Regions from separate parts of the Neobacillus oceani genome, predicted to be linked through region 1. Evidence: predicted binding sites of a transcription regulator. Region 1 holds the regulator's gene; each other region holds the start of a gene.
The links. Region 1 encodes Rex, which represses fermentation and respiration genes when NADH is low (regulators of the CRP and FNR family bind a similar motif). Its sites were predicted from a motif close to TTGTGAAATATTTCACAA; they were not measured.
Positions count from the first base shown of each region.

Region 2: a site for Rex is predicted at 3,707-3,724, ahead of V1499_RS05795 (DoxX family membrane protein). Genes of this name have one in related genera too.
Region 3: a site for Rex is predicted at 4,949-4,966, ahead of V1499_RS08340 (hemerythrin domain-containing protein). Genes of this name have one in related genera too.
Region 4: a site for Rex is predicted at 5,362-5,379, ahead of V1499_RS22110 (TIGR04190 family B12-binding domain/radical SAM domain protein). Genes of this name have one in related genera too.

Region 1 covers NZ_CP143543.1:246,211-253,399, reverse strand. Annotated here, with positions in the region: gene groL (chaperonin GroEL) at 1-631, opposite strand, end outside; gene groES (co-chaperone GroES) at 689-976, opposite strand; gene V1499_RS01430 (lysostaphin resistance A-like protein) at 1,232-1,966, shown strand; gene V1499_RS01425 (YdiK family protein) at 1,963-2,163, shown strand; gene V1499_RS01420 (redox-sensing transcriptional repressor Rex) at 2,177-2,851, opposite strand; gene moaC (cyclic pyranopterin monophosphate synthase MoaC) at 2,913-3,407, opposite strand; gene V1499_RS01410 (ABC-F family ATP-binding cassette domain-containing protein) at 3,768-5,684, shown strand; gene tsaD (tRNA (adenosine(37)-N6)-threonylcarbamoyltransferase complex transferase subunit TsaD) at 5,902-6,924, opposite strand; gene rimI (ribosomal protein S18-alanine N-acetyltransferase) at 6,921-7,189, opposite strand, start outside.
Region 2 covers NZ_CP143543.1:1,153,218-1,160,406, reverse strand. Annotated here, with positions in the region: gene V1499_RS05820 (SRPBCC family protein) at 125-616, shown strand; gene V1499_RS05815 (GNAT family N-acetyltransferase) at 680-1,186, shown strand; gene V1499_RS05810 (DoxX family membrane protein) at 1,779-2,279, shown strand; gene V1499_RS05805 (CarD family transcriptional regulator) at 2,511-3,032, shown strand; gene V1499_RS05800 (MarR family winged helix-turn-helix transcriptional regulator) at 3,075-3,527, opposite strand; gene V1499_RS05795 (DoxX family membrane protein) at 3,850-4,350, shown strand; gene V1499_RS05790 (RrF2 family transcriptional regulator) at 4,450-4,890, opposite strand; gene V1499_RS05785 (sulfite exporter TauE/SafE family protein) at 5,058-5,930, shown strand; gene V1499_RS05780 (DoxX family protein) at 6,204-6,704, shown strand; gene V1499_RS05775 (DoxX family protein) at 7,027-7,189, shown strand, end outside.
Region 3 covers NZ_CP143543.1:1,667,475-1,674,663, forward strand. Annotated here, with positions in the region: gene V1499_RS08305 (1,2-dihydroxy-3-keto-5-methylthiopentene dioxygenase) at 1-6, shown strand, start outside; gene V1499_RS08310 (Spo0E family sporulation regulatory protein-aspartic acid phosphatase) at 240-500, shown strand; gene V1499_RS08315 (electron transfer flavoprotein subunit beta/FixA family protein) at 839-1,663, shown strand; gene V1499_RS08320 (electron transfer flavoprotein subunit alpha/FixB family protein) at 1,696-2,727, shown strand; gene V1499_RS08325 (FAD-dependent oxidoreductase) at 2,720-4,015, shown strand; gene V1499_RS08330 (ferredoxin family protein) at 4,015-4,299, shown strand; gene V1499_RS08335 (hypothetical protein) at 4,482-4,823, opposite strand; gene V1499_RS08340 (hemerythrin domain-containing protein) at 5,029-5,556, shown strand; gene V1499_RS08345 (MFS transporter) at 5,621-6,850, opposite strand; gene V1499_RS08350 (MarR family winged helix-turn-helix transcriptional regulator) at 7,049-7,189, shown strand, end outside.
Region 4 covers NZ_CP143543.1:4,404,900-4,412,088, reverse strand. Annotated here, with positions in the region: gene V1499_RS22130 (nuclease-related domain-containing protein) at 1-15, shown strand, start outside; gene V1499_RS22125 (amino acid ABC transporter ATP-binding protein) at 1,030-1,773, opposite strand; gene V1499_RS22120 (amino acid ABC transporter permease) at 1,786-2,451, opposite strand; gene V1499_RS22115 (transporter substrate-binding domain-containing protein) at 2,512-3,282, opposite strand; gene V1499_RS22110 (TIGR04190 family B12-binding domain/radical SAM domain protein) at 3,441-5,228, opposite strand; gene V1499_RS22105 (GAF domain-containing sensor histidine kinase) at 5,774-7,189, shown strand, end outside.

The DNA of each region.
Region 1 (7,189 bases):
CTTCCATCTTATCGGAATCTGTAACCATATATGGAGATGCATATCCGCGGTCGAATTGCATACCTTCTACTACATCAAGTTCGGTAGCGAAACCTTTTGATTCTTCAATCGTAATAACACCATCGTTGCCAACGCGCTCCATTGCTTCAGCGATCAATTGGCCGACTTCTGGGTTGTCAGCGGAAATCGCCGCAACTTGGGCGATGGATTCTTTTCCTTCGATTGGCTTGGAAATTGCCTTCAATTCTTCAACGGCAACCTTTGTCGCTTTTTCAATCCCCCTGCGGAGAACCATTGGGTTGGCGCCTGCGGTTACGTTTTTCAGGCCTTCACGGATCATTGCCTGCGCAAGGACAGTCGCAGTCGTTGTACCGTCACCGGCAACATCGTTTGTTTTGCTTGCCACTTCGGCAACAAGCTTGGCACCCATGTTTTCGAATGCGTCTTCAAGCTCGATTTCTTTCGCGATTGTAACACCGTCATTTGTGATAAGCGGTGAACCGAATTTTTTCTCAAGAACAACGTTGCGCCCTTTAGGCCCAAGCGTGACTTTAACAGCATTTGCAAGAGCATCTACACCGCGAAGCATTGAGCGGCGCGCGTCTTCACTGAACTTAATGTCTTTTGCCATAGTTCAAAAACCTCCTCAAGTCAGATAAAATTAGGTATGTGCCCTGAGTTCAGGCAATTATTCGCCAATAACGGCGTGGATATCGCTTTCACGAAGGATTAGGTATTCAGTTCCCTGGTACTTTACTTCTGTGCCGGCATATTTTGAGAAGATGATACGGTCGCCGACAGATACTTCCGGAGCTACACGCTCGCCGCTATCGAGAACACGGCCGGAACCTACTGCTACAACTTTGCCCTCCTGCGGCTTTTCCTTTGCAGTGTCAGGCAAAACAATGCCGCTTGCAGTCTTTTCTTCAGACTCGACAAGCTCAATGATAATGCGATCGCCAAGTGGTCTTAACAATTCAAACAACCTCCTCAAATGGTTTTATGTAGTCGCTTATTAGCACTCTGTTCAGGTGAGTGCTAACACAATTATTATAATAATGAAAACCCGTTTTTTTTGCAAGCACGAAGCATGAATTTTTTTAAAAAAAATCAACCTTATGAGTATGTCCGCTTTGGCAAAGGCTATACAGGAAGGTTTCATGATTGAAATAAGTTTGCCTTTGTGAGTAGAATGAAAAGTGATGCAAAAAGTATAAAGGAGCTTGCCATTTTGAAACGTGAATACGGTTGGATTCTTATTGTATATATCGTCATGCAGCTTTCGAGCCTGGTGGGGGTCCCCCTTTTGGCAATCGTCCTTGCCAGCGCGGGGAACAGTCCCCAGGAAACGCAGATGTATGCCTTAAATTACTGGCTGATAATCAGCTTTGTGTCGGCATTCCTGATTACGTTGTTCCTCCTGCGAAAAGAAATGGCCAGCTCGCTTCAAAACAGGAACGCTGCAAATTTGCCACAGTCCATCTCATGGGCCGTCGGCGGAATTTTCCTCGCCCTTTTCGCGCAATGGGCCGCCGCCATAGTGGAGCAAATGCTTGGGATTAAAATGGGTTCGGATAACACCCGTTCAATCATGCGGATGATTGACAATTTCCCCGCGGTGATTCTCATCAGTTCGGTCATCGGCCCCATCCTTGAGGAAATCGTGTTCCGAAAAATCATTTTCGGCAGCCTTCACAAGCGGTTTAATTTCTTTGTTTCCGCATTGATCAGTTCCGTTATCTTCGCAGCCGCGCACATGGAATTTGAACATATCCTGATTTACTCGGCAATTGGATTCACATTTGCTTTCCTTTATGTCCGGACAAACCGGATCATTGTTCCGATCATTGCGCACGTCATAATGAATACGCTCGTTGTTTTGATGCAGAGTATTTACCGTGAGGAAATTGAGAGATTCCTGCGTGAAGCAGAACAGATGCAAAACTTTATCGGAGGGTTTTTATGAGGCAATCACCATTGTTTTCCGGCATCGTGTACCTCCTACTCGGAATTTTGTTTACATATTTCGCAGTTGGGAGCGTAAGGGACGAAGGCTGGGGTTTCTTTTCCTATCTCCTCGTTATTTTGGCCACCTTTGATTTCGGGGCGGGCATAAGGATGATCGGTTTACATTACAAGCTAAAACGAATTCAAAAAAAGTGAGCCCCTTTTAGGCTCACTTTTTTGCTTCTTCTGCTTCTTCGGAAAAGTCCGCTCCGGGATAATTTTTCAGGAAGTAAATCAACGACTGCAATTCAACAGCCAGGTCGATATGATGGACCCGGATGGAGCGCGGGACATTCAGCCTCGCAGGCGTGAAGTTTAAAATTCCTTTCACATTTGTTTTAACGAGCCTGTCTGTAATCGGCTGGGCAACGGAAGCAGGTATGGTCAAAATCGCTACCGTAACATTGTCATTGTTCAGGTACGCTTCAAGGTCATCCAGGCTGTGGATTGGGACGTTGCCAATTTTCGTCCCCACTTTATCGGGATCAACGTCAAAGGCTACTTCGATTTTTGTATTATTGTTTTTCAGGAAATTGTAGTTCAAAAAGGCAGTCCCAAGGTTTCCTACCCCGATAAGGGCGACCTTTGTAAGCTCATCCTGATCAAGCGTCTTCCGAAAGAACCCAAGCAAGTAGTTTACGTTATAGCCGTAGCCCTTTTTGCCAAGGGCTCCAAAATAGGAAAAATCCCTTCGGATTGTAGCCGAATCGACTTTAACCGCTTCGCTAAGTTCCGCGGATGAAACTCTCTGCTTCCCAGAGGAATGCAAATTCTTTAAAAATCTGTAATATAACGGCAGCCTTTTGGCGGTTGCCTGCGGTATTTTCATTGTTTCAGTCACCATTGATCCCCTGCCCCGGTTTAATTTTTCTCGCAGGCCCCTGGCCATTCGCGGGAAATCTTGTTTACTGGACCTCTTGTTCTCGTTTAAAATCGCCATGCTTGCCGCCTGTTTTTTCAACAAGATAGGTAGGCCCGATTACCATTCCTTTGTCAACGGCTTTGCACATATCGTATATAGTCAATGCGCAGATGGAAGCAGCAGTTAGCGCTTCCATTTCCACGCCAGTATTTCCTTTCGTCTTAACTGAAGCAGAAATCATCAGCTTATGTCCTGCTTCTTCCTCTTCCCACCTGAAAGTGATGTCTACCCCTGTCAGCGGGATGGGGTGACACATTGGGATGATTTCCCATGTTTTCTTTGCTGCCATAACAGCGGCTACCTGGGCCACCGCCAGCACATCACCCTTTTTCATCTCATTATTCGTTATTCTTTCATAAATGTCTCGATTTACAGTTATGCTTGAGCGGGCGATTGCCGTCCTGGCTGTTTCCGGCTTATCGCTGACATCGACCATTTTTGCTCTGCCCTCTTCATTGAAATGCGTAAATTCAGCCATCCTAAAAACTCCTTTCCCAAAAACGGAACAACCTGGCAGATCGACCCCGTTTTCCCGAATGGGGCCCTGGCCGTTTTTCTAACCTTTTCCCTATAGTTCAGTTCTATGAGTTATAAAAATAATACACTATTTTCAGGTAATTGTGTATGCTCTTTGTTCCATGTTTCACATATGTTCCATTGTTTTTTAGCTTTTCACGAGATTAAGTCCCAATATTTTTAAAAAATTGTCATATTTAGCTCCTTTTCCCCTGTCATACGAGCTTAAACCATCAGCGGAAAACCATACCTGGAGGATGGTTCACTCATTGCCGAGCAACCCCTTATGGGTTACACTCTAGATAGTAATGGGGTGAAAAGAATGATTTTGCTTCAAGTGAATAACCTTGAAAAATACTATGGCGCTGAATTAATTTTATCGAACATAAAGCTTGAGCTCCAAAACAGGGACCGCGTTGCCCTGGTCGGCAGGAATGGCGCGGGGAAATCGACGCTCCTCAAAATAATCGCCGGCCATATCGGACATGATGGCGGCGAAATCATTAAACCGAAAGATGTTACCATCGGCTATCTCGCGCAAAATACGGGTCTCGAATCCTCCTTGTCGATTTGGGATGAAATGTTGAAGGTTTTCGAACCAGTCCGTAAGCTTGAGGCTTCGTTAAGGGAACTGGAAGGGCAAATGGCGGATCCGTCCATTATCGGCAATTCCAGTAAATACGAAAGAGTTTTAAAGGATTATGACGAACTGCAGGTCCGATACAAGGAGATGGGGGGGTACCAGTATGAGGCGGATATCCGTTCCGTGCTCCATGGACTCAACTTCCATACCTTTGATTATTCAACAAGTATCTCAAGCCTGAGCGGCGGCCAGAAAACACGCCTGGCGCTCGGGAAGCTGCTGCTAGGGAAACCCGACATCCTTATATTGGACGAGCCCACGAATCACCTTGATATTGAAACACTTTCATGGCTTGAGTTGTACTTGCAAAATTATCATGGCGCAATTCTCATTGTTTCCCATGACCGATACTTCCTCGACAAGGTCGTCAATCAGGTATACGAATTGTCCCGCCGGCAAATCCACCGGTTTGTTGGCAACTACAGTTCCTACCTTGTTCAAAAGGCGGAAAACTATGAGCGTGATTTAAAGCAGTATGAAAAGCAGCAGGATGAGGTGGCTAAACTCCAAGAGTTCATCCAGCGGAATCTTGCCAGGGCCTCAACGACTAAACGCGCCCAAAGCAGGAGGAAAAAACTCGAGAAGATGGAGCTGATGGACCGGCCTTCAGGAGATGAAAAATCGGCCACCTTTTCGTTTGAAATCGAGCGGCAAAGCGGCAATGACGTTTTGCTTGTTGATGCCCTTGCCGTCGGATATGAAGCTCCGGTTGCAGCGGACCTTTCTTTTTCCATCACAAAGGGTGACAGCATCGCGCTTGTCGGACCTAACGGAATCGGGAAATCAACCTTGCTCAAAACGATTATAAAAAACCTTCCGGCACACGCGGGCTCAATCCACTACGGTACAAACGTCATGATAGGCTATTACGACCAGGAACAAGCCAATCTTAGGTCGAATAAGCGGGTCATGAATGAGCTTTGGGACGAGTACCCTCTGAAAACTGAAAAAGAGATCCGAACAGTTCTCGGAAACTTCCTTTTTTCCGGAGATGATGTCCTCAAGCCCGTTTCCACTTTAAGCGGGGGTGAAAAGGCGCGCCTCGCCCTGGCCAAATTGATGCTGCAAAAGGCGAATTTCCTTATCCTCGACGAACCGACCAACCACCTTGACCTTGACAGTAAGGAGGTTCTCGAAAATGCGCTTATCGATTATCCCGGCACAATCCTGTTCGTGTCACATGACCGTTATTTTATCAATCGGATCGCAACAAAGGTTCTGGAACTGAAAACGGATGGCTGCGTGGAATATCTCGGCGATTATGATTATTTTCTCGAAAAGAAACAGGAAATGGCTGAGCTTTTAGCGATGGAAAAGGCCGCTTCTGCATCGGTTACCGAAACTCCTGCCGCCAAAAATACGTTCCAGCAGGATAAGGAATCCAAGAAACTTGAGCGGCAGCGAAAACGGAAGCTGGAAGAGATTGAAGCCAAAATTGAAGAACTCGAAGCGCTTATTGAAGAAAACGAATCGCTTCTTTGTGATCCGGAGGTTTATCAGGACCACGAAAGGGTACTTGTTATTAACACTGAAAATGATAAAGCCCGCCAGGAACTAGATCAGTTAATGGAACAATGGGCGGAACTTGCTGACTAAAGCGCGGGGCTTCCCTGCGCTTTTCCACATTTTTATACACAATAAAATTGCTGTTATATCAGTTATCAACGGACTTATCCACTTTATCCACAGAACCCATCGTTTTTATCCACATTATCAACAGGAACACCCGTGCTTATCCACAAAGCGGTGAATGCGAGAAAAATTTTTATCCACAGCAAAAAGGGCTGCGAAATATTTTCGCTGCCCTACAATGTCAATTATATTTTTCAATATCAAGGCCCGGGTTTGCATTTAAAGCCAGGCTTCCCCGGATGCCTTTTTCAAACATAACGCTCCCCGCTGCCGCAATCATGGCCGCATTGTCCGTGCAAAGCGACAATGGCGGAATGACAAGCTCTATTCCTTCACTTTTGCCAAACGCCTCCTCAAGAGCCTTCCTCAGCCCCTTGTTGGCCGCAACTCCTCCTGCAAGCAGTACCTGTCCCACACCATATTCATTCGCCGCCCGGACTGTTTTTTCAACAAGAACCTCAATGACACTTTCCTGGAAGCTGGCTGCCAGGTCTTCAGGTGCAATTGACTCTCCACGCTGTTCTGCATTATGGACAGTATTGATAACGGCCGATTTTAAGCCGCTGAAGCTAAAATCATACGAACCTTCTTCAAGCCATGCACGCGGCAACGGAATGACAGCTATACCTTCATGGGCCAGCCGGTCAATATGCGGCCCACCAGGGTAAGGCATATTCAGGACTCTGGCCACTTTGTCATAAGCCTCGCCCGCCGCGTCATCCCTTGTCTCTCCGATTACTTCAAAATGCCCATGTTCTTTCATATAAACAAGCTCGGTATGCCCGCCGGATACAACCAGGGACAAAAGCGGGAATTTCATCTCCGTTAGCAGCCTGTTCGCGTAAATATGGCCCGCAATATGATGGACAGGAACAAGCGGCTTTTGATGGGCAAAAGCGAGTGCCTTGGCCGCATTTACACCAATCAGCAGAGCGCCGACCAGTCCCGGGCCTTCTGTAACAGCAATGGCATCGATGTCTTCCATCTTCACTTCCGCCTGTTTAAGAGCCTCTTCAAGGACGATTGTTATTTCTTCTACATGGTGGCGGGAGGCGATTTCAGGCACGACCCCGCCGAAACGCTTATGGCTCTCAATTTGAGAAGCCACAACATTCGCGGCGATTTCCCGGCCATTCCTTACGATTGCTATCGCTGTCTCGTCACAGCTTGTCTCAATTCCCAAGATCAATTGATCTTTACTCATAATTTCACCCACATAACGATTCCGTCTTCCTGGTTGTCGGTATAGTATTTTTTCCTTATACCGCCTTCCTGAAAACCCATTTTCTTGTATAATGACCTGGCGGGCGTGTTGGATACTCGAACTTCAAGGGTTGCAGTCTCCGCGCCATTCTCCCTTGCCACGTCAAGAACCTTTTTCAAGAGCGCTTCGCCAAGCTTCCTGCCCCGGTATTGAGGCAAGACTGCTATATTGGTGATATGCGCCTCATCCAGCACAACCCAAGCCC
Region 2 (7,189 bases), 910 kb from region 1:
TAATTCATGTTCACTTTGAGCCTATTATAATGCATTCCCATTCCTACTAGTCTGAATTTTCTTTAAATGTATATAACTGTCATGTTACTATTTATAAAAGGAATTTGCACTTGGAGGGATTGTCTTGAAAACTGCTTCTAACACTTTGATGGTTTCACAAGAGGTAATTGTAAATGCATCGCTTGATCTCGTATGGTACGCGTGGACACTTTCTGACAGGGTATCGGCCTGGTTTGCTCCGGAGGCGGTGATTGAACCGAGGATTGGTGGCGCGTATGAACTTTATTTTATTCCAGGCAATAAAGAAGGCATGAATACGAGAGGCTGCAAGATTACCAACCTTGTGAACAAGAAAGAACTTCATTTTACATGGAAAGGTCCCGACCAGTTCGCAGGCATTATGAACGATGGGGATAATTTAACAGTTGTGAAAGTTAGCCTGGAGGAAATCGGTCCAGAAAGAACGAAGGTGACGGTCGAACATACCGGCTTCAAGGCGCATGAACAATGGACGGAAGCACTTCAGTGGCATAAAATGGCCTGGTCTGGCGTGCTTGGCAGCCTTAAATCCGCAATCGAAACCGGTAAGGGCGATCTTTGCTGCCAGCCAGAATAATGACTTTTAAAATTTCAGCTTGGCTTTTCAAGCAAAAAGAACTAGGCATTCATGGAGGTACATATGGAAATCACAATTCGGAAAGCAACTGTCGAGGATGCCGAAGCAATTGCCAAGGTTCACGTCGCGAGCTGGCAAACAACCTATAAGGGCATTATGGACGAAGGATTTTTGCAAAGGCTGAGTGTGGAGAAGCGAAAGGAATTGTGGCTGAACAACATTCCGCGTGAAGAAAATATCGTCCTGGTCGCGGAATTGGATAGCGAAATCGTCGGCTTCGCGGATGGGTCGCCTGTAAAGGAAGGCGAATACCCCGGCTACGACGGCGATGTCACGTCGATTTACTTTTATGAAAAGCATCAGGGGAAAGGGTTTGGAAAGAAACTCCTGAACAAGCTCCTTGATGAGTTCAGGCAGCAAGGCTTCACGAGCGCTATCGTAAAAGTTCTTGAGGACAATGCGGCATGCAAGTTTTATGAAGCCCTTGGGGCAAGGCGCATTGATGAAAATATAATAGAGGTCGCAGGAGGAAAAGCGAATTTGCTTATTTATGCCTGGGACGAACTTTAAGGTTCAATCATCACCGTTTACAATATTTTTAAAAAAGTGGTTTAAAGCGGTTTCCTCCCGGGTATAGAGATAATGTAGCTTCACAGAACAGGGATAACCGGGAAGTGTGAAGGTTGATGGTAACAGTACATTGACGAATGTTAATGTGGATCGGTTATCGGACTGTTGTTGTGATTGCCTACTTTGGAGAAAGATTTGCTTTCTCGGGCGACGGCAAGTGTTCGCCAACAGTATATTTAGCAGTAGCTGCTAAATTGGGGCAGGGTTTGACTGCTGAATAGGGCAAGTCTCACTCCTCAAATTCCCCTACAGAGGGGATGGAGAAAGCCTGTACCCGAGCCGGTAGAGGCTTTTTTCATTGTAAAAATAGTGTGGCCGCAATTCAATCATGGATTGCGGCCTTTTTGTGTTCATCGCTTTGTTCTGGATTATAGACTTACCGTTTCCATTTGTGACCATTGTCACATCTTCGTCAAGAAACTTTGTCTAATTGTTGAATAAACTGGAAACCCCCTACCGATACGTTAAAAATCGGATTATGATAACAGTGTAAACAACATAATTAAATTTTTAACGAAAAGGGGAATTATCCATGTTTAACTCTTTCTTAAGAAAAAATAATATCGCCGCCGCACTTCTCGCTGTCTTACGTATCTATCTTGGCTACATGTGGCTATCTGCCGGTTGGGGCAAAATCACTGGTGGCTTTGATGCTGCAGGATTCCTGAAAGGCGCTGCCGCCAACCCGGTCAAAGGCCCGGACGGAATCGTCTACGGCTGGTATGTTGACTTCCTGAATGCCTTCGCGATTCCAAACGTCGAACTGTTCAACGTCCTGATCCCTTGGGGTGAATTCCTTGTCGGCCTTGGCTTGATTCTCGGATGCCTCACTTCTGCGGCAATGTTCTTTGGCCTTGTGATGAACTTCAGCTTCATGCTTGCAGGCACAGTAAGCCATAACCCAACTGACGTCCTGATGGGCTTCATCATCCTTGTCGCAGGCGCCAACGCAGGCAAATACGGCCTTGACCGCTATGTGCTTCCTTTCATCAACAAGACTGTTTTCAAAAAAGAAGCCCGGCTTCAAGAGTAGGTCATTAGCCTAACTACGAAATAAAAGCTACCCCAATCACAACTTGAAAATTTTATAAATAATGCCTGCTTATTGAATTTCAATAGCAGGCATTTTTTTATTTCCGGATGGTATTACTAGACTATCCAGTTGAAAACCATATCAAAAATTCCCTATAAAGTCAACCAAGTTGACAATATTTTTATTTCGTGATATTATAAACTTAGTTGACAAATATTCCGAGGTGAGCAAATGTTTTCTATTGGAGACTTTATGATTTATTCCGCACACGGCATTTGCAAGGTTGATGATATTTGTGAAAAAACAGTGTCAGGCATTACAAAGACTTACTATGTGCTGCATCCTATCGACAGTATTGGCCACTTAACGATAAGCAGTCCCGTGGATAACGATAAAGTGGCTATGCTGGAACTTATGAGTAAAGAGGAGGCGAATGAACTCCTTGAATCATTCCAATATCCTGGAGTAAAATGGATTGAAAACCCCAATTTTCGTTATAGGCAATATAACGATATAGTAAATACGGGCAATCGAAAGGAAATTGCCAAAGTTGTAAAGACACTGATGCAAAAAAAGCTGGATGCTGAACTTCATGGTAAAAAACTTTACGAATCAGACCGCAAGCTGCTGGAACATATCCAACACGTCTTATTTAAAGAATTGGCTATATCGCTGGAAACTACAGTTGAAAAAGTACATGATATCGTAATACAGTTTGTTAAGCAATCAACTAAAAAAAGAATGCCATTGTAAATGTTCCTGGCATTCTTTTTTGTGGTCTAATTTCCAATGATTTTATATCTTCCAATCGAGCTTTAAAAGATTTTTAAGTTCCTCTACCTTCTCCGCACCGATGTTCTCTGCGATTTTGTTTACAAGCTGGGCCTTAAGGGCTACGATTTTTTCGTAGCATTCTTCACCTAAAGGAGTTAGCTGGATACATTTCTCTTTCCTGTTGTTTTCTGCATTTCTAATTTCCACTAAACCTTTTGCGGAAAGGTTTTTTATAAACTTATGGATCGCCTGGCGGGAAATTTCCACATTCTTTGTCACATACGATATGGTCGGCTGTTTTTTATAAATTCTGGCCATGATATACCACTCAGAATTTGAAATATAAATCTCGCTATTGTCGTTCCAGGCTTTTCCCAAAATGCTTCTGAGCAAGCTATGCCGCTCGCTGATTAAATCTATAAGATCCAAATTTTCCAATTCAGATTTTGAGTTCAAGGGATTCACTCCATTCACCGTCTTCGCCCCTACTATACAAAACCGATAATTGGTTGTCAAACTGGTTTACAACGATCTTGCATCCATTTTTAAGCGGGCAGCTTTCGTAACAGGGTCTGCTGTACCCCCCCATACGACCGGCTGCCAAATATCGTTTCACGATTAATAAGCGTTCAACTCCGCTTTTATGAGGCCATTTGTGACCAATGTCACATCTTTGTCAAGAAGCTTTGTCTATTTGTTGAATAAACCGGAAACCCACTACCGATAGGTTAAAAATCCGATTATGATAACAGTGTAAACAACATAATTAAAATTTTAACGAAATGGGGAATTATCCATGTTTAACAAATTCTTAAGAGAAAACAAAATCGTTGCCGCTCTTCTCGCCGTTCTTCGGATTTATCTTGGTTACATGTGGCTGACTGCAGGCTGGGGCAAAATCACTGGAGGCTTTGACGCTGCAGGATTCCTAAAAGGCGCCGCCGCCAACCCGGTCAAAGGCCCGGACGGAATCGTCTACGGCTGGTATGTCGACTTCCTGAACGCTTTCGCGATTCCGAACGTCGAACTGTTCAACGTCCTGATCCCTTGGGGTGAATTCCTTGTCGGCCTTGGCTTGATTCTCGGATGCCTCACTAGTGCCGCAATGTTCTTCGGTCTTGTGATGAACTTCAGCTTCATGCTTGCCGGTACAGTTAGCCACAACCCAACTGACATCCTGATGGGCTTCATCATCCTTGTCGCTGGCGCCAATGCTGGCAAATACGGCCTTGACCGATATGTGCTTCCTTTCATCAACAAGACTGTTTTCAAAAAAGAAGCCGTGCTTCAAGAATAGGCTGATACTAAAATAATGAAGAAAAGGCTCTTCCATGCGGAAGGCCTTTTTATTTACTCCACCGGGCTCCACCCATCGCTAACAGACCCATGCTTTTTTTTAGCTTTCGCATGAGTCCGGCAGCTTCCTATCTACTTTTCCATCCAGCAAATCCTTTAAAGTCGTGCTGTCGAGTAATTCGGCAACCGTATCCCGGATCAGCGCCCACAAAGGCTTCAACAGGCAGCCTTCTTCCAGCGGGCAGCTTTCGTACGAAGTGATGCTGACACACCCCATTGGCGCCAGCGGCCCTTCCAGGTTGCGGATGACGTGGCCAATCACAATTTCACTCGGCTTTTTGCTCAGTTTGTATCCACCATTAACCCCTCTTTTGCTTTGGACGTACCCATTTCGTTTCAGCTGCAAAAGGAGCTGCTCCAAATAATTGATTGGCACAAGTGTCTTATCAGAAATCTCCCCGATTGGAACGAGTTTATCATCATTTCCCCCTAAACAGATGAGTGCCCGCAGCGCATATTCCCCTCTGCTTGACAGCTTCATTGTGGCACGCTCCTTCTAGGCATTCGGACTATTTTTCCCAATTGGTTAGAACCAACAATTTTGTCCGTACATACAGTAGGTTACAAACCTGATTAGATTAGTCGACAATTAGAGAATGCCCTTTTTCATAAGTCTATTCAGGACATTTTTAAAAAGGAGAGATTTTTTTGAGGAGGCTAATTGTTCTGGCTTTGATTGGATTGGCCGCCCAACTTGTGGACGGTTCACTTGGCATGGCTTATGGAGTAACTTCGACCTCATTGCTCCTGATGTTCGGGATTGCCCCAGCTGTCGCATCCGCATCCGTCCATATGGCGGAAGTCGTTACAACCGCTGCCTCGGGCGTGTCGCATATACGCTTTGGCAATGTTGATAAGCAGGTTGTTTACAGGCTGATCATCCCAGGTTCCATTGGCGCATTCATTGGCGCCTGCTTTCTGGGAAGCATACCCGGCCATCTCATTAAGCCGTACATCTCTGTTTTTTTACTTATGCTCGGCGTTTTTGTCCTTTACCGTTTCCTGTTTAAATTCAATCCCTCGAAAAAACCTGCCAAAGGCAAGTTCGGGAAAAAATTCTTCATTCCGCTTGGTTTCATTGCGGGCTTTTTTGACGCGACCGGCGGTGGAGGCTGGGGCCCGATTGCCACGCCAGTCCTGCTTACAAGCAATCGGATGGAGCCAAGGAAAGTTATCGGGTCGGTCGATACAAGCGAATTCGCCATTGCGGTTTCTTCCACACTTGGATTTCTTTTGACATTGGGCTGGTCCACGATCAATGTCCAGTGGGTGCTTGCCTTAATGATTGGCGGGATCATCGCCGCTCCTATTGCCGCCTGGCTTGTTAAAATCATTCCCACCAATCTGCTTGGGACTCTCGTGGGAGGCATCATTATCCTCACGAATATCCGGACATTGTTCGGTGCTTTAGATGTTTCTCAGTCGATTGCACAGTATACGTATTTTGGGCTCATCTTCCTTTGGGCCGCCTCTGTCATTGCTGTGATTTATAAAATAAAGAAGGTCGCTGTTGAGGTTTAGGGATAAGAGAGGATTAAAAGTAGATGACCCCAATCGCTTTTCCTTGTTAATGAAAAGCTGGGTAAGGCGAGCGTAAATTGGCTGCCAACATGCGGTAAAATAGGCTCTATTTCGCTGTCCTAATCACCCATTGTGACCGTTGTCACACCTTCGTCAAGAAGCTTTGTCTATTTGTTGAATAAACTGGAAAACCCCTACCGATATGTTAGAAATCGGATTATGATAACAGTGTAAACAACATAATTAAATTTTTAACGAAAAGGGGAATTATCCATGTTTAACAATTTCTTAAGGGAAAACAAAATCGCTGCCGCTCTTCTCGCCGTTCTTCGGATTTATCTTGGTTACATGTGGCTGACTGCCGGCTGGGGCAAAATCACTGGAGGCTTTGACGCTGCAGGATTCCTGAAAGGGGCCGCCGCCAACCCAGTCAAAGGCCCGGACGGAATCGTCTACGGCTGGTATGTCGACTTCTTGAACGCTTTCGCCCTTCCAAACGTCGAACTGTTCAACGTCCTAATTCCTTGGGGTGAATTCCTTGTCGGCCTTGGCCTCATCCTTGGCTGCCTCACTAGTGCCGCAATGTTCTTCGGCCTTGTGATGAACTTCAGCTTCATGCTTGCAGGCACAGTAAGCCATAACCCAACCGACATTCTGATGGGCTTCATCATCCTTGTAGCTGGCGCCAACGCTGGCAAATACGGCCTTGACCGCTACGTACTTCCTTTCATCAACAAGACTGTATTCAATAAAGAAGCTAGGCTTCAAGAGTAAACTGATACTAAAATAATGAAGAAAAGGCTCTTCCAACCGGAAGGCCTTTTTTATTTACTCCGCCAGGTCCTCCAGTCTAAAGGGCGCTAACGGACTCGCGCGCTTTACTTAGCTTTGCACGAGTCCTGCAGCTTCGGATCTCCTTCCTCCCCTGTTCACACCAGTATAAAAAAGTTCCGCTGTGAACAATGTCACACCTTCGTCAAGAAGCTTTGTCTATTTGTTGAATAAACTGGAAAACCCCTACCGATATATTAAAAATCGGATTATGATAACAGTGTAAACAACATATTTAAATAAATAACGAAATGGGGAATTATTCATGTTTAACAAATTCTTAAGAGAAAACAAAGTCGCTGCCGCTCTTCTCGCTGTCTTACGTATCTATCTTGGCTACATGTGGCTTACTGCCGGCTGGGGCAAAATCACTGGAGGTTTTGATGCTGCAGGCTTCCTGAAAGGCGCTGCCGCCAACCCGGTCAAAG
Region 3 (7,189 bases), 1.4 Mb from region 1:
ATATAAAAATATTCAAGAGAGCCGGCCCCAAGTTATCCGGCTCTTTACTTTTTTTAGAAAAAAAAGAATCCCGCCATGTCGAATAACGATGAAATATAAGATGTTTTGACCTGTTTTGCGAATCTATTTACATTTATGCCAAAGGCTGGCATAATGCAACAAGCGCCTCTATTTACAATACTGGGGCCAATCTCTATTGTAAAATAATGGATTTAGCTGGAGGCAAGATAAAGGTGCTTATGAATAGCTTTGACCTATTAAATCTTCTGGACGAGATTAAGAGGAAACAAAAAGTGATGATCGATTCGGCTAACGAAAATGGTTTAACCAATGAAAGAACGATTCAGTACAGCCAGGAACTGGATGAGTTAATTGTTGCCTATCAAAAGGCGAGGCAACCTTGCTGGCAGCCAGAAAACGGTTCCGCCATGTTCCATACTAACTGGCATAACGGGCGAACAATTAACCGGGAAAGACTTGCGGTCACGTCAGCAATTTAAAACATTTTTGAAGGAATGCGTAACGGCATTCTTTTTTTTGTCGAAAAAGTTCTTCGTTTTTCCTAAATTTTATATAAAAATCCATAAGATGTGATTTATATCATTGTCTATATCTGAATATTTTTTATAGTAGTATTAGCAGCGTGTTAATAACCGCCTCAACTGTTTTTCTTATTTCGGGCTGCCGACAAACAGGCCGGGACGGTTCATCATGTGTTCCAACAGGTTTTTATTGGTACTATGCTTGTCTTACGAATCATATATCGTAATACAAAAGCATTAAATGAATTAATAAGGGAAGCGCTTACACAAATTTTTTGCAGAGGGGAAGGTAGTACATGCATATTGTTGTTTGTGTCAAACAGGTACCGGATACAAAAATCATCAAAATCAATCCAAAAACAAATACGCTTGACAGGCGGAGCGCGCCAGCCATCCTGAATCCATATGACGCCCATGCCGTCCAGGAAGCTGTAAAGATCAGGAAGATTACGGGAGGAACGATATCGGTCCTTTCGATGGGCCCGCCCCAGGCAACCGCAGTCATAAAGCGAAGTGTCGAAATCGGTGCCGACAGGGGTTACCTCATTTCCGACCGTGCGTTTGCCGGTGCGGATACTCTTGCAACAAGCTATGCCTTGTCAAAAGCATTGGAAAAAATCAGCAAGGAACTGCCAATTGACATGGTGATTTGCGGAAAGCATGCAATCGATGGGGATACAGGGCAGGTCGGCCCCGGAATTGCAAGGAGGCTCGATATCCCGCCTATAACCAATGTGATTGAAGTAGCTGAAGTGAATCTGAAAGAAAAGTCAGTCTTGATTAAACGGAAGCAAACAAATGGCTATGAACTTATCCAATCCCAGTTGCCTTGTCTGTTGACAGTAGAAAAGGAAATAAATGAAATTGAATACTCGCCTCTCCCGAATATGATCAAGGCGGCCAGGTACGAGCCTGTCATCTGGGCAGTGAGTGATTTCGAAAATGTTGACCGAACCCAGCTTGGGCTCAAGGGGTCCCCGACCATCGTAGGCAAAATGTTTTCCCCTCCAAAGCCCGAAGGTGGAAAAAGGCTCGAAGGAAGCGCGGATGAGCAGGTAAAGGAGCTAATCAGCCTCCTGATGGACAAAAAAGAGCTTTTGACGCCTAATTCGGCAAATTGATTAAACCAGCATAAGGGGATAGGAGGATTCTGATGAATATAGAAGACTACAAAGGAGTTTGGGTTTTTATAGAAGAAACGGATGGCGAAATTGAAGGAGTTTCGCTTGAACTGCTCGGCGCTGGCAGAAAGCTTGCCGATAAGCTTGAGGTTCCGCTTGCAGGTGTGCTGATGGGGCATGGCATAAAGGCGCTCGCATCAAAGGTGATTGCATATGGGGCTGATGAAGTGTATGTAATCGACCACCCGGTCATGAAGAACTACAGGACAGAGTCGTTCATGAAGGGCGTCATTATGCTTGCAGAAAAGTATAAACCAGAAATTTTCCTTTATGGCGCGACACCGAACGGAAAGGATCTCGCAAGCGCAGTTGCGACTGATTTGAACACCGGTTTGACCGCGGATACGACGATGCTTGATATTGACCTCGATAATCGCCTTTTTGAAGCCAGCAGGCCGGCGTTCGGAGGAAATATCATGGCTACCATCCTTTGCAAAAAGCACAGGCCGCAAATGGCGACTGTGAGGCCGAAAGTTATGAAAGCGCTTGAACCGGATACCTCGCGTACCGGACGGATCATTGAAGAGAGCATTGCCCTTTCGGAAGATGACATGCGTACAAAAGTGCTTAAAATTGTGAAAGACATAACAAATAAAGCAAACCTTTCTGATGCCCATGTGATTGTGTGCGGCGGTAAAGGTATGGGGGATTTGCAAAACTTCCAAATGCTCTACGATCTTGCCGATGCAATCGGCGCGACTGTTGGCGGGACGAGGGATGTTGTAGAGGCCGGCTGGTTGCCACACCATCTCCAAATTGGCCAGACAGGGGAAACGGTTACGCCAAAAATCTACTTTGCCATTGCCTTATCCGGAGCGATCCAGCATGTGGTCGGCATGAAGAACTCAGAAATCATCATTGCAATCAACAAAGATCCAAATGCGCCGATTTTTGATGTAGCCACCTACGGTATTGTAGGGGATGCGCTGGAAATCGTCCCGAAACTGACAGAACAATTCAAGCAGATGCGGAACGAAAAGGGCGGTGAAATCAGTTATGCCTGAAAAATTTGATGTAATCGTAGTTGGTGCCGGCCCGGCAGGTACAGCATGCGCCCTTGTGTGCGCGAAGAACGGATTGAACGTGCTGCTGATTGAAAGAGGGGAATACCCAGGCAGCAAAAACGTAATGGGCGGCGTCCTTTACAGGAAGCAGACGGAGGAATTAATTCCAGAATTTTGGAAAGAAGCCCCTCTTGAGCGTCCGGTCGTCGAGCAGCGTTTTTGGATGATGGATAAGGAATCAGTCGTTTCCTTCGGATATAAAGGTATGGAGTGGGCAAGTGAGCCATTCAACAATTTTACCGTCCTCAGGGCTCAATTTGACCAGTGGTTTGCACAGAAGGCCGTCGAGCAAGGGGCGCTTCTGATCAACGAAACGGTAGTGACGGAGTGCATTGTCGAGAACGGGAAGGTTATTGGGGTCCGTACTGACAGGCCTGATGGCGATGTGTACGCGGATGTTGTTGTACTCGCCGATGGGGTAAACTCGTTGCTTGGAAAACAGCTTGGCTTCCATAAAGAGTTTCGTCCAGATGAAGTTGCCCTTACTGTCATGGAAGTTATTAATCTTCCAAAGGAGAAAATCAACGACAGGTTCAATCTTGAAGGCAACCACGGATGTACAATTGAAATATTCGGGGATTCCACAAAAGGGAACCTTGGAACGGCTTTTCTATATACTAATAAAGAAAGCCTTAATATTGGAGTAGGTACAACGTTGTCGAGCATGATTAAAGCGAAGCTGAAGCCATATGACCTGCTCGACTATCTGAAGACTCATCCAATGGTACGCCCGATGCTTGAAGGCGGGGAATCAGCTGAATATTTGGCCCACCTAATTCCGGAGGGTGGATTCAGGTCAGTGCCAAAGGTTGCCGGGAATGGGGTCGTGGTCGTTGGGGATGCGGCGCAGCTTGTCAATGCGATTCACCGAGAAGGATCGAACATGGCCATGTATTCTGGAAAGCTTGCCGCCGAGGCGATCATCGAGGCGAAAGCCCGAAACAATTTCAGTGAAGCGAGCCTGAACAGTTACCGTGAAGCGCTATACGGAAGCTTTATCATGAAAGACCTTGAAAAGTACAAAGATGCAGCCCATACATTCGAAAAGTATCCACAGTACTTCAAGGAATATGTACCGATGATGAACCAGGCGATGAGCAAATTCTTCACGGTTGACGGAACACCTAAACGCGACAAACAGAAGGAAATCATGAAGAGTATTACAAGTGAACGCGGCACGCTCAAGGTGCTGCAGGATGTCTATCGCGCATGGAAGGCGGTGAAATAATGTCAACCAAAACTCTGGAAGAAAAACAGTATCTCCTTCGTTTCAGGTGTGACACAAAGTCCCATTTAACCGTTCTTGATCACGACATTTGCGCGACAAAGTGCCCTGATAAACTTTGCACTGTTTTCTGCCCAGCCGAAGTTTACAAATGGGAAGGAAAGCGGATGCAGGTAGGTTTTGAGGGTTGCCATGAGTGCGGCAGCTGCAGGATAGGCTGTCCATACCAGAATATTAAATGGGAATATCCAAAGGGTGGCCATGGAATCGTCTTCCGGCTTGCTTAAGATAGAATCGAATGTAAAAAGCTGTCTGCATCCAAGTGCAGGCAGCTTTTTTATGGACCCTGGATGTAACCTTTGAAAATCATTCTTAGGGGAATGGAGAATAAACACTATTTACATGCTATGTACGGGATTTCACAAAAGAAGGCAAAAAAGATGAAGCTAAAAAGAGGAAGATATGAAGATTAGCTGATTTTTTTATCTGAACCCATTGTGCAAAGTACATCATTTTTTCCGAATGATTCAAATTCCTGCGCAAGCTCAATAGCGGAGTCGATCGACTCCAATAACGTGGAGGCGTAATATGGTTTATCCCAGCTGAATGTACCATCGGGGTCTGATGTATAAACGAGTACCTTCCAATTGCAGCATCCGGCGGGCAACCCCTCATGATCACCTTGTAGCGCAATCAACCAATGGGTGGCGCCTGTATCCGCAAAGGGGGATTCCTTTAACAATACAGTGTCGTTGCTCCCGATTGGCATGATGATTTTTGGGTAAAAGTCTCTATAATATGGGAAATTCAAGTTTTGTCCCTCCTTTTTTGGTTCTAACTAAATTATATGAAATCCCTGAAGGTGAATGCCAGTGCAAATGTTAAAATTTTTCGAAACTTGAAAGCGTATCCACGTGCTTTTGACAAATTCATGTCTTGTGATGGCAATCACAACTTTTCTCATGAAAACGTCCTATAATGTTCTCAAATAACAATCTATCGAGAGGGGAATATAAATGAGCGGTTGCATGATTGCATTTGGTGGAGCGGGAGAGGTTGAGCTATGTCCAGGCCTGAAACAATTAAAGGAGGAACATCCTCCACTCCTTTCCCAATTGGATGGCCTGCTTGAAGAAGTACGGAAAATTGAAAAAGGGGAGAATGTTAGAGAAACTTTCTCCAGGCTGACAGAAAGGACTAATAAATTCATTGCCGATTTAGGGCCCCATTCTGACCGGGAGGAAGGCGTCCTGTTTGACATGATGGGCCAATATATTGGCCGCACATCAGGTCCGATTGCTGTAATGGAGTACGAACATGACCGGGCAAAAACACTTATTGGCACTTACGTGGAAAGAACCGCGAAAGAGGGGGCGGAGTTTTCCGCGGATGAAATCCGGGAGCTTGCTTCCCATATCAAAGAAGCATACTATACATTGACCGAGCATTTCGCTAAAGAAGAGAATGTCCTTTTCCCGATGGCGCAACGGATGTTATCAGACGATGAGAAAGCGGAGCTATACCAGAGAATCAACGAAATATAAAAATAGTAACTATTAACCAAATAGATAGCAGCAGCCAACCTTAAGTAGGTTGGCTGCCGCTTTTCTATACTTGCCATTGCTCGAGTTTTTTATCAGAAGGTAGGAGAAGCGCGGAGATGCCCAGTAATGGAAGGAAGCCGACTCCGATAATCATTTGCTTCAGTCCTGCCAGGTCGGCGAAATAGCCAAGCCCAACGGAACCGATTGCACCCATGCCAAATGCTAGGCCCACAGTTAACCCGGACATAAGCCCGATTTTCCCTGGCACGAGCTCCTGGGCATATACAACGGTAACGGAGAAACTTGTCATCAAAATGAATCCGTTCAGTATCAGGCAAACAAGTGCGGCGGCGGAAGGCAAAAATGGAATGATCGCCGAAAAAGGCACCGCGAACAGCATCGATGCAGAGATGACATTCTTCTTGCCGAACCGGTCTGCCAGCGGCCCGCCAAAAAATGTACCTGCAGCACCGGAGACCAGGAACGCAAAAAGAAGGAATTGCGACTGCTTGATCGTAAACGAATATTCATTGATTGCAAAAAAAGCGTAAAAGTTCGTTATTCCGGAAATATACCAGGAACGTGCGAAGATCAGGAGCAGGATTAACGCCAGCGCTGGCAGGACGCCTGTTTGAAGCCCCTTCTTCGCGGCATTGTTACCGATTTTCTTTACCTCTGCCTTCCTTGTGGCAGAAAGCTTTTCGGTGTACCAGCGGGCGATATACATCAATAGGGCGACCGCTATGCCAGCGACTGCTGCAAATAGGGCTGCACCCTTCTGCCCGAATGGAACAAGGATTAAAGCCGTGATAAGCGGCGCGAGAGCCTGGCCTGAATTGCCTCCAACCTGGTATATGGATTGTGCCAGCCCCCTTCTTGGACCAGCCGCAAGATAGGCGACACGCGAACCCTCAGGGTGAAAAATAGCCGAACCAATGCCGATAAAAATCACCGATAGGATGATAAACGCGAAATTCGGCGCAAAAGCGAGGCCGAGAATACCCGCCATCGAACAGGCAAGCCCAGCAGGCAAAGCATAGGGCATCGGTTTTTTATCAGTCATAAGCCCTACGGCAGGCTGCATGACGGACGAAACCATATTCAAAGCGAAGGCAATCATGCCCAGCTGGGTGAAGCTAAGCCCCAGGGTTTTGCCGATAATCGGAAACATTGCGGGTACGACTGACTGAAGCGAATCATTCAATAAATGGCATAGGGCTATGATAAAAAGAATTTTATAGGTGGTAGCCTGGCCGGATTCGGCAGGTTTTTGGACTAATGCTGCCTGGTTCATATACAATACTCCCTTAAGTTTGTACCCCCTATATTACAGCATTTGGTCATCATTAAAAATAAAAAAGAACCGTTTTCCAATTGTATTAATGCATGGAAGTTATTGTAAACGGGCTCATTGACACTGTCCAAAAAGTTTATTATAATTATCTTGAATTCAAGGTGATTATAATCGCCATAATAAAAGGATTTGATCATATTGGAAAGAGAGTCAATTTCACAATCACTTAAGCTTTACATTGTCTTATCCAGGGCCTATAAGGCGATCAACGAGCAGGTCAATAAATTTATTCAGGAAAACGGCCTAAACCCAACCGAGTTTGCCGTTCTTGAGCTCCTT
Region 4 (7,189 bases), 420 kb from region 1:
ACTTACTATGAATAATAGGAAGGTAGGGAAGTCCATTTTTTAATCTGATGGTCTAAAAACGTATATTCAATTGGAGCACAAAATCTCGATTTCGGATTCGTGACAACCAAAGGTCAAACCCCAGTTTAGTTGTCACGCAAGTTCTTGATTCATGACAACCAAAAGCCAAAATCGGGTTTAGTTGTCACGCAAGTCCCTGATTCGTGACAACCGAGGACGAAAATCCGATTTAGTTGTCAAGCAAGTCCCTGATTCGTGACAACCGAGGACGAAAATCCGATTTAGTTGTCAAGCAAGTCCCTGATTCGTGACAACCGAGGACGAAAATCCGATTTAGTTGTCACGTAAGTTCTCGATTCGTGACAACCTAAGGCCAAAACCCGATTTAGTTGTCACGCACCGCCCTGATTCGTGACAACCAAGAGCCAAAATCAGGTTTAGTTGTCAAGCAAGTCCCTGATGCGTGACAACCAAAGGTCAAACCCCAGTTTAGTTGTCACGCAAAACCTATATTCGTGACAACCCAAGGCTAAAACCCGATTTAGTTGTCACACAAGTCCTTGATTCGTGACAACCGAGGACGAAAATCCGATTTAGTTGTCACGCAAGTTCTCAATTCGTGACAACCGAGGACGAAAATCCGATTTAGTTGTCACGTAAGTTCTCGATTCGTGACAACCAAAGGTCAAACCCCAGTTTAGTTGTCACGCACCGCCCTGATTCGTGTCAACCAAGAGCAAAAATTGGGTTTAGTTGTCACACAAGTCCTTGATTCGTGACAACCGAGGACGAAAATCCGATTTAGTTGTCACGTAAGTTCTCGATACGTGACAACCAAAGGTCAAACCCCAGTTTAGTTGTCACGCACCGCCCTGATTCGTGCCGACCAAACGCCAAAACCAGTTTTAGTTGTCACGCAACCCCTGTGATACCACCTCCATTAAAAAACCCCATTGGTTTTTCGCAAGCCGATCCAATGGGGTTTTGTTTTTCTCGGATTAATACAAATTTGCGTGCCCAGGCAATTTGTTATTTCAACCCAGTCGTACTGAGGAACTCTCGGGTCCTTTCCTCTTTCGGGTTGGTGAAAAATTCTTCGGGGTGGCCTTTTTCAATAATATATCCATCATCCATATACACCATCCAATCGGCGACTTCCCGAGCAAAGCCCATCTCGTGGGTAACGACAACCATCGTCATCCCATCCTCTGCAAGCTCCTTCATCGTCTGGAGCACCTCGCCGACAAGTTCCGGGTCAAGCGCCGATGTCGGTTCATCAAAAAGCATGATATCCGGCTTCATGGCAAGCGCGCGGGCGATGGCGACACGCTGCTTTTGCCCGCCTGAAAGCTTGCTTGGATACACATCCGCCTTATCCTCAAGGCCGACTTTCCGGAGGAGTTCCATCGCTTCCTTTGATGCTTCCTCCTTGGAAACTTTTTTCACATGGACTGGGGCTTCGATTATATTTTCAAGCACAGTCATATGCGGAAAAAGATTGAAGTGCTGGAACACCATGCCGACCTGCTGGCGGACTTCATTGATATCATGGGTTTCAGGCAGAACTTCACGGCCATTGAGAATGATCTTGCCCCGGTCCTTTTTTTCAAGGAAGTTGAGGCAGCGGAGCAGGGTGCTTTTACCAGAGCCGCTGGCGCCGACAAGGCAAACAACATCACTTTCATAGACGGATAGATTAATATCTTTTAAAACATGCAAATCTCCAAATGACTTATTTAAGTTTTCGACTTTTATCATTTCACGTGTTTCCATTCACATTTCCTCCTATCGGTCGCTGACGGCCAGTCTCTTTTCAAAACGGTTGACGATGAATGTGAGCAGGGCTACCAGGATCAGGTAGTAGACCGCAACAATCAGCAAATACGTCATTTCGTCGAAGTTGTTTGATCCGAGTGTAGTCGCCACGTTGAACAACTCGTTCATTGAAATAAAGGCGGCGAGTGACGAGTCTTTTAGACCGATAATGAATTGGTTGCCAAGCGGAGGGAGGGCACGGCGGAATGCCTGAGGCAAAATAATCCTTCGCATCGTAAGCCCTTTGCTCATCCCGAGTGAACGGCCCGCTTCCATTTGGCCATTATCGACCGCCTGGATAGAGCCGCGGAATATTTCCGCAATGTAAGCGCCATTGTGAAATGCTAACGCCAAAGAGGCAGCCCAGAAGTCTGGCAAAAGAAAGATGCCGCTTATCCCGAAATACAAAATGAAAATCTGGACAATGAGCGGGGTCCCACGCACAAGGTATACATAAACGTCCGAAATATATCCGAGCGCTTTAACCCTTGAAATTTTTAAAAGGGCAAAAAACAATCCGATGACAATTCCGACGAGCACCGATACAACGGTAAGCTTTAATGTTAAAAGCATGGCGTCCATGAACAGGCCGCTGCTATTAATCAACGTATTGAAGAAGTGTGAAAAACTAGGCAAATTGGAATCTTCCTTTCTCACTGATTTCTATTCTATGCCATAAAAAAGGCGAGGCCTTGGCTATTCAGGTTTTTGTGTAATATCTTCACCGAAAAACTTGATCGAGATTTCGCGGAGAGTCCCGTCTTTCCTGAGAGCTTCAAGAGCATCATTGACCCTTTTCAAAAGGGCGGGATTATCTTGTGGAAGGACGATTGCCTGCTCACTCCGCTCGATAAGCTGGCGGCCCTCTATATCGAATCCTTCCTTTTTCGCGCTTTTCCCGGTGACAAAATCGGTGATGACCGCATCGTGCCTTCCTATACTCAAGGCTTTCAGGGCGGTAATGTCGCTATCGTACATTTTAAGATTCGAGGTATATTTGCTGGCGGTATCGGCGTATGTAGAGCCTTTTGCGACGGCAACTTCCTTCCCTTTTAAATCGTCGACCGTTTTAATTCCGCTATCGGGACGGACAAAGATTTGTGGCCCCGAATAATAATAGGGAGTAGAAAAGGAGACATGTTTGCTCCTTTGGGGATTGATGGTGTGTGAGGCAACAGCGGCGTCTGCCCGGCCGGTTTTAACCCCTTCAACAATTCCTTTGAACTTCATCCTTTTTGGAACAGGCTTAAGCCCCATTTCCTTTGCGACGGCTTTTCCAACTTCTACATCGAACCCGGTCATTTTAAGGTCATCGGTCATATAACTGAAAGGCTTGAATTCACCGGAGGCAGCAAAAGCAAACTCCCCTTTGCGGATAAGTTCGCTTCCATCGTCGAGCTTGTGCTTCTCGGCACAGCCTGATAAAAGCAAGATAGTAAGCAAGCAAAAAGCAAATAATTTCCCCATATTCATGCTTTCGGTAAAACTCCTTTCTCCGAAGAGTGATAGGAATATTTACCCCTATGCCAGTATAATAATCCTGTTTTTCAAAAAAATAATTTTTCCTTTAATGGCAAAAGAAAACCAGACAATAAAAAAAAGAGCCCAATCAAGGGCTCATTGCGCTATACGTCGAGTTTCACCTGGTGGCGTATTTTTGGATGAAATTGCTTCCGAAGCTTAATCGCATACTCTTCATAAAGTTGTTCAAGGCCGACCATGGCGAGGGAGAAGAAGTTCGCATAGTTCTTTTGGACCTCCCACTTCAGCTCATTGCTTCCGCAAATGCTGTGCTTGTTCAAATCCTCGATTTCCTTTTTAATATTCGCCAGTTCTACTTCATATTCTTTTTCCGGAAGGGTGAGCAAATGGTCGATTCTTTCGATGTAGTGGACGGATTTCTCTATTTTATTTTCGATAACATGATAGCTTTCAAGGTCGATCAAACTGTATTTCAACTTGAATTCATTCAGGAGCCTTGCGGATTCATAAGTAGCATTCACAATATCATCCCGGGTCATATCCGTTGTTTCATAGCTTAGCATATGCTTCCACGAAGGCTGTGTGATTGCCTTTCGGTGGTCCTCCAATGTATGGCAAAGCTTTTTGTAGCCGTAACGTTCTGGATTTTCAAAGGCGGCGCTCGCTGGGTCGAGGAACGGTGCGAGCGGGGCGACGAAATAGAACAGTCGGGGATCCTTGCCGCACGCCAGATGGATCGTTTCGGCAAAATCAATGTTTTCAAGAGCGCTCTGAGTGGTCTGGCCGGGAATCCCAACCATAAAGAACAGGTCAATCTTTTTACAGCCGTGCTTTAGGGCGGATTGAAGCGTGCTTATCACCTTTTCATTTGTACAATTGAATTTTCCATTCAGGAGCCGCAGCTTTTCGTCATGGGTTTCAAGTGTCAGTTCAATGCTGTATTGGGGAACAGCTTCATTGATTTTTTTAAAAAAGCTTTCATCTCCATATTGGAACAATTCAAATACGAGTTCATTTTTCAAATTTATGCCCTTCAGGAGGCTGAAAAACTCTTCGACATATTTTTTGCCGCCCTGGCGGATATCGTGAAGGATGAAAATCGGGGCTCTGCTGAAGCGCTGGATGAATTGGATATCCTCAATTAATTTTGCCGGCGACCTTAAGGCCAGTGACTTCCGGTTGCAGTTCTGCTCATAGCCTTCCTTCGATCCGCCGCAAATGAGGCAATTCTGAGTGCAGCCCCTTGCTGTCAGGATGGCTGTGTTCGGATATTGGAGCCAGCCGTTATAGGGAAGGGGGTCCATGAAATTTTTATACTTGAAAACAGACCGGATAGTGTAGCGGTAGCCGGGGACGTCAAATTCATCCAGGTCCTTAGGTACGTAGGAGAGGGGGTTAAAACCGATTTCCGTGCCTTTTTTCCACGTCAGGTTCGGAATATCCTCAAAATGGACATTCCCGAACTCGAGCTTGTTCATAAGCATAAGCATTAATTTTTCGGTCGAGTCGCCGCGTACGACAAAGTCGATACAAGGATACTCAATTAATTCTTTATGATAATAGGTGGAAGACAGGCCGCCGAAAATGATTGGCGTGTCGGGATGGAGCCTTTTGACGATTTTGGCCAGTTCAATGCTGCCATGGGCATGGGGCAGCCAATGAAGGTCGATTCCAAAGGCCCGGGCCTGGATGTTCGCTAATTTTTTCTCGACATCGAAATCAGGATCCATCAGCATCCTGTTTGCAATATTGATAATCCTTACCTTTAGGCCGTACCTTTCTAGATAATCGGCAATGCTGGTCAGGCCGATCGGATACATTTCAAATACCGGTGAGGACGGAACAACATCGCTAATTGGGCCGGCTAGAAGTGAATTTTTCCGGAAGTCGTAAACACTTGGGGCATGCAAAAGAACCAAATCGTATTTCATTTCGTCACCCTCTGTAAAGTAGTTTGCTCCCACAATTAGCTCTATGTTGGAAAGGCGTGCCCAACAAGCAAGGGAAGTGAGAGAATTATATTTATGTAGGTTGAACCTTGAAGACCGGATAAAAATCGACAAAATGTGAACTTTTTCACAAATAATTATTTCAAAAATGTCAGTAACCATTCACTTTCAGTGTAGTATAAAAAACACATGCAGAGTTTGCCATAGATTGACAAAAGAGTGACAAACCAGGTTGTAAATCGTTCAAATTTATGGCAGTTGACAGCCATTTTCACATTTACTACTAAAGTAGTACATAAAATATTGCTTTTGCTGAATAGGAGGGTGATGAAGAATTTGCGATAATGGCAGTAAACAAACCCGGAATAGGTTTGTCCCAGCATCGGCCAGTGGCATGCCATTTGGCCGGTTTGGGTTTTCCCGCCTTTTTCATCATGAAAGAGGCTTTTTTATTGTACATCGAATGCAAATCACATAAAGTAATATTAACAGAAAATTTAGAATGGGCAGGAAGGGGAACAGGGCGGATGGGAGCAAAGGAGTATCTGAAAAGAAAAGAAAAGATTTCCCGTTATTCCATGATGGGCATATCCGCAGTTGGAGGACTTGTTCTCCTTAACGCTTTGTTCGGAATAAAAGAACCGAATGAACCGTTGATTTTCTGCCTTCTTGTTATCTTCCTGGTTATCATCGAGTTATACCCGATGCCGGTTTGGCGGGGATTTACGACGATCGCATTCCCGATTGTATATGCCATTTATGTCATGCAAGGAATCGACTATGCGCTTTTGGCTTATGCATTCGCCGTCTTTGTGACCAATCTTTGGAAAAGAAGGCCGCTTAGAATCGTTTGTTTTAACCCGGCACAACTGGTCATCAGCCTGTACGGGGCATACTTGCTGGCTGAATGGGTGAGAGCAGCAGCGGGGCTGGACGCAAAGCCGGCTGTTCTTGCTGGCCTGCTCTATATTACCTTTTTCATCATCCCCTTTTACCTGATCAATAATTTATTGGTCGATTTCATCCTCGTTGTCCGCCCACAGCCCTACTCGCTGAAAATGTGGAAGCAAAAAACGCTACAGGAACTGAACAGCCTTGCTGTCTCTTATATTTACCTCGTCCTTTTCATTGTCTTGGGCAATCAGAACAGGGGAGAAATCGATGTTATTTCCTTTTTCTTCTTTTTCTCACCGCTTGTCGGGTTTGCGTTGCTTAGCTCCAACATCGTGAGGCTGAGGAAGGAGAAATCGAAACTGAAAGCCCTTTTCGGCATTTCATCGGAATTGAACAAGAAGATTGCATCAAACGATTGGCTGGGTTTCCTTGGTGACAACCTTCCTGCGTTTATTGATGTGGATGCCTGCATTTTGTGGACAAAGGAAGATGGGCAATGGGTTCGAAAATTTCAATCGGGGCTCATAAATGACGAGGCCGATTTCGACGATAACCTGCTTGATGGATTGTATACAGTCAGGCAACTTGTCATTTACCACAATTCCCGGCGCCAGTCTGGCCCGGCCGCTGCTTTTTTCCATGAAGAAATCCGTTCCAAAATGTACGCTCCGCTGATGCTCGATGAAGAGCTTGTCGGCTTGTTCGTTTTTGGGAGGAGCAGGACAAAAAGTTTTACCGAAGATGACATTCAATCAGCTGTCACCCTCACCAACCAATTGGCGGTGCTAATTAAAACAAAATGGCTTTTCGCCGAGGAGGAAAAGCGTCTCATCCTCGAGGAGCGAAACCGGATTGCCCGGGATATCCATGACGGCGTGGCTCAGACGCTTGCTGGAGCGGTTCTGAATCTGGAAACCGCCGAGCGGAAATTCTCGAAGGCGCCAGAAGACTCTTTAAAATTGATTCAGGAAAGTACCGATAAATTAAGGAAGAGCCTAAAGGAAGTCAGGGAGTCGATTTACGCGCTCCGCCCTTACCCGACTGAAAGG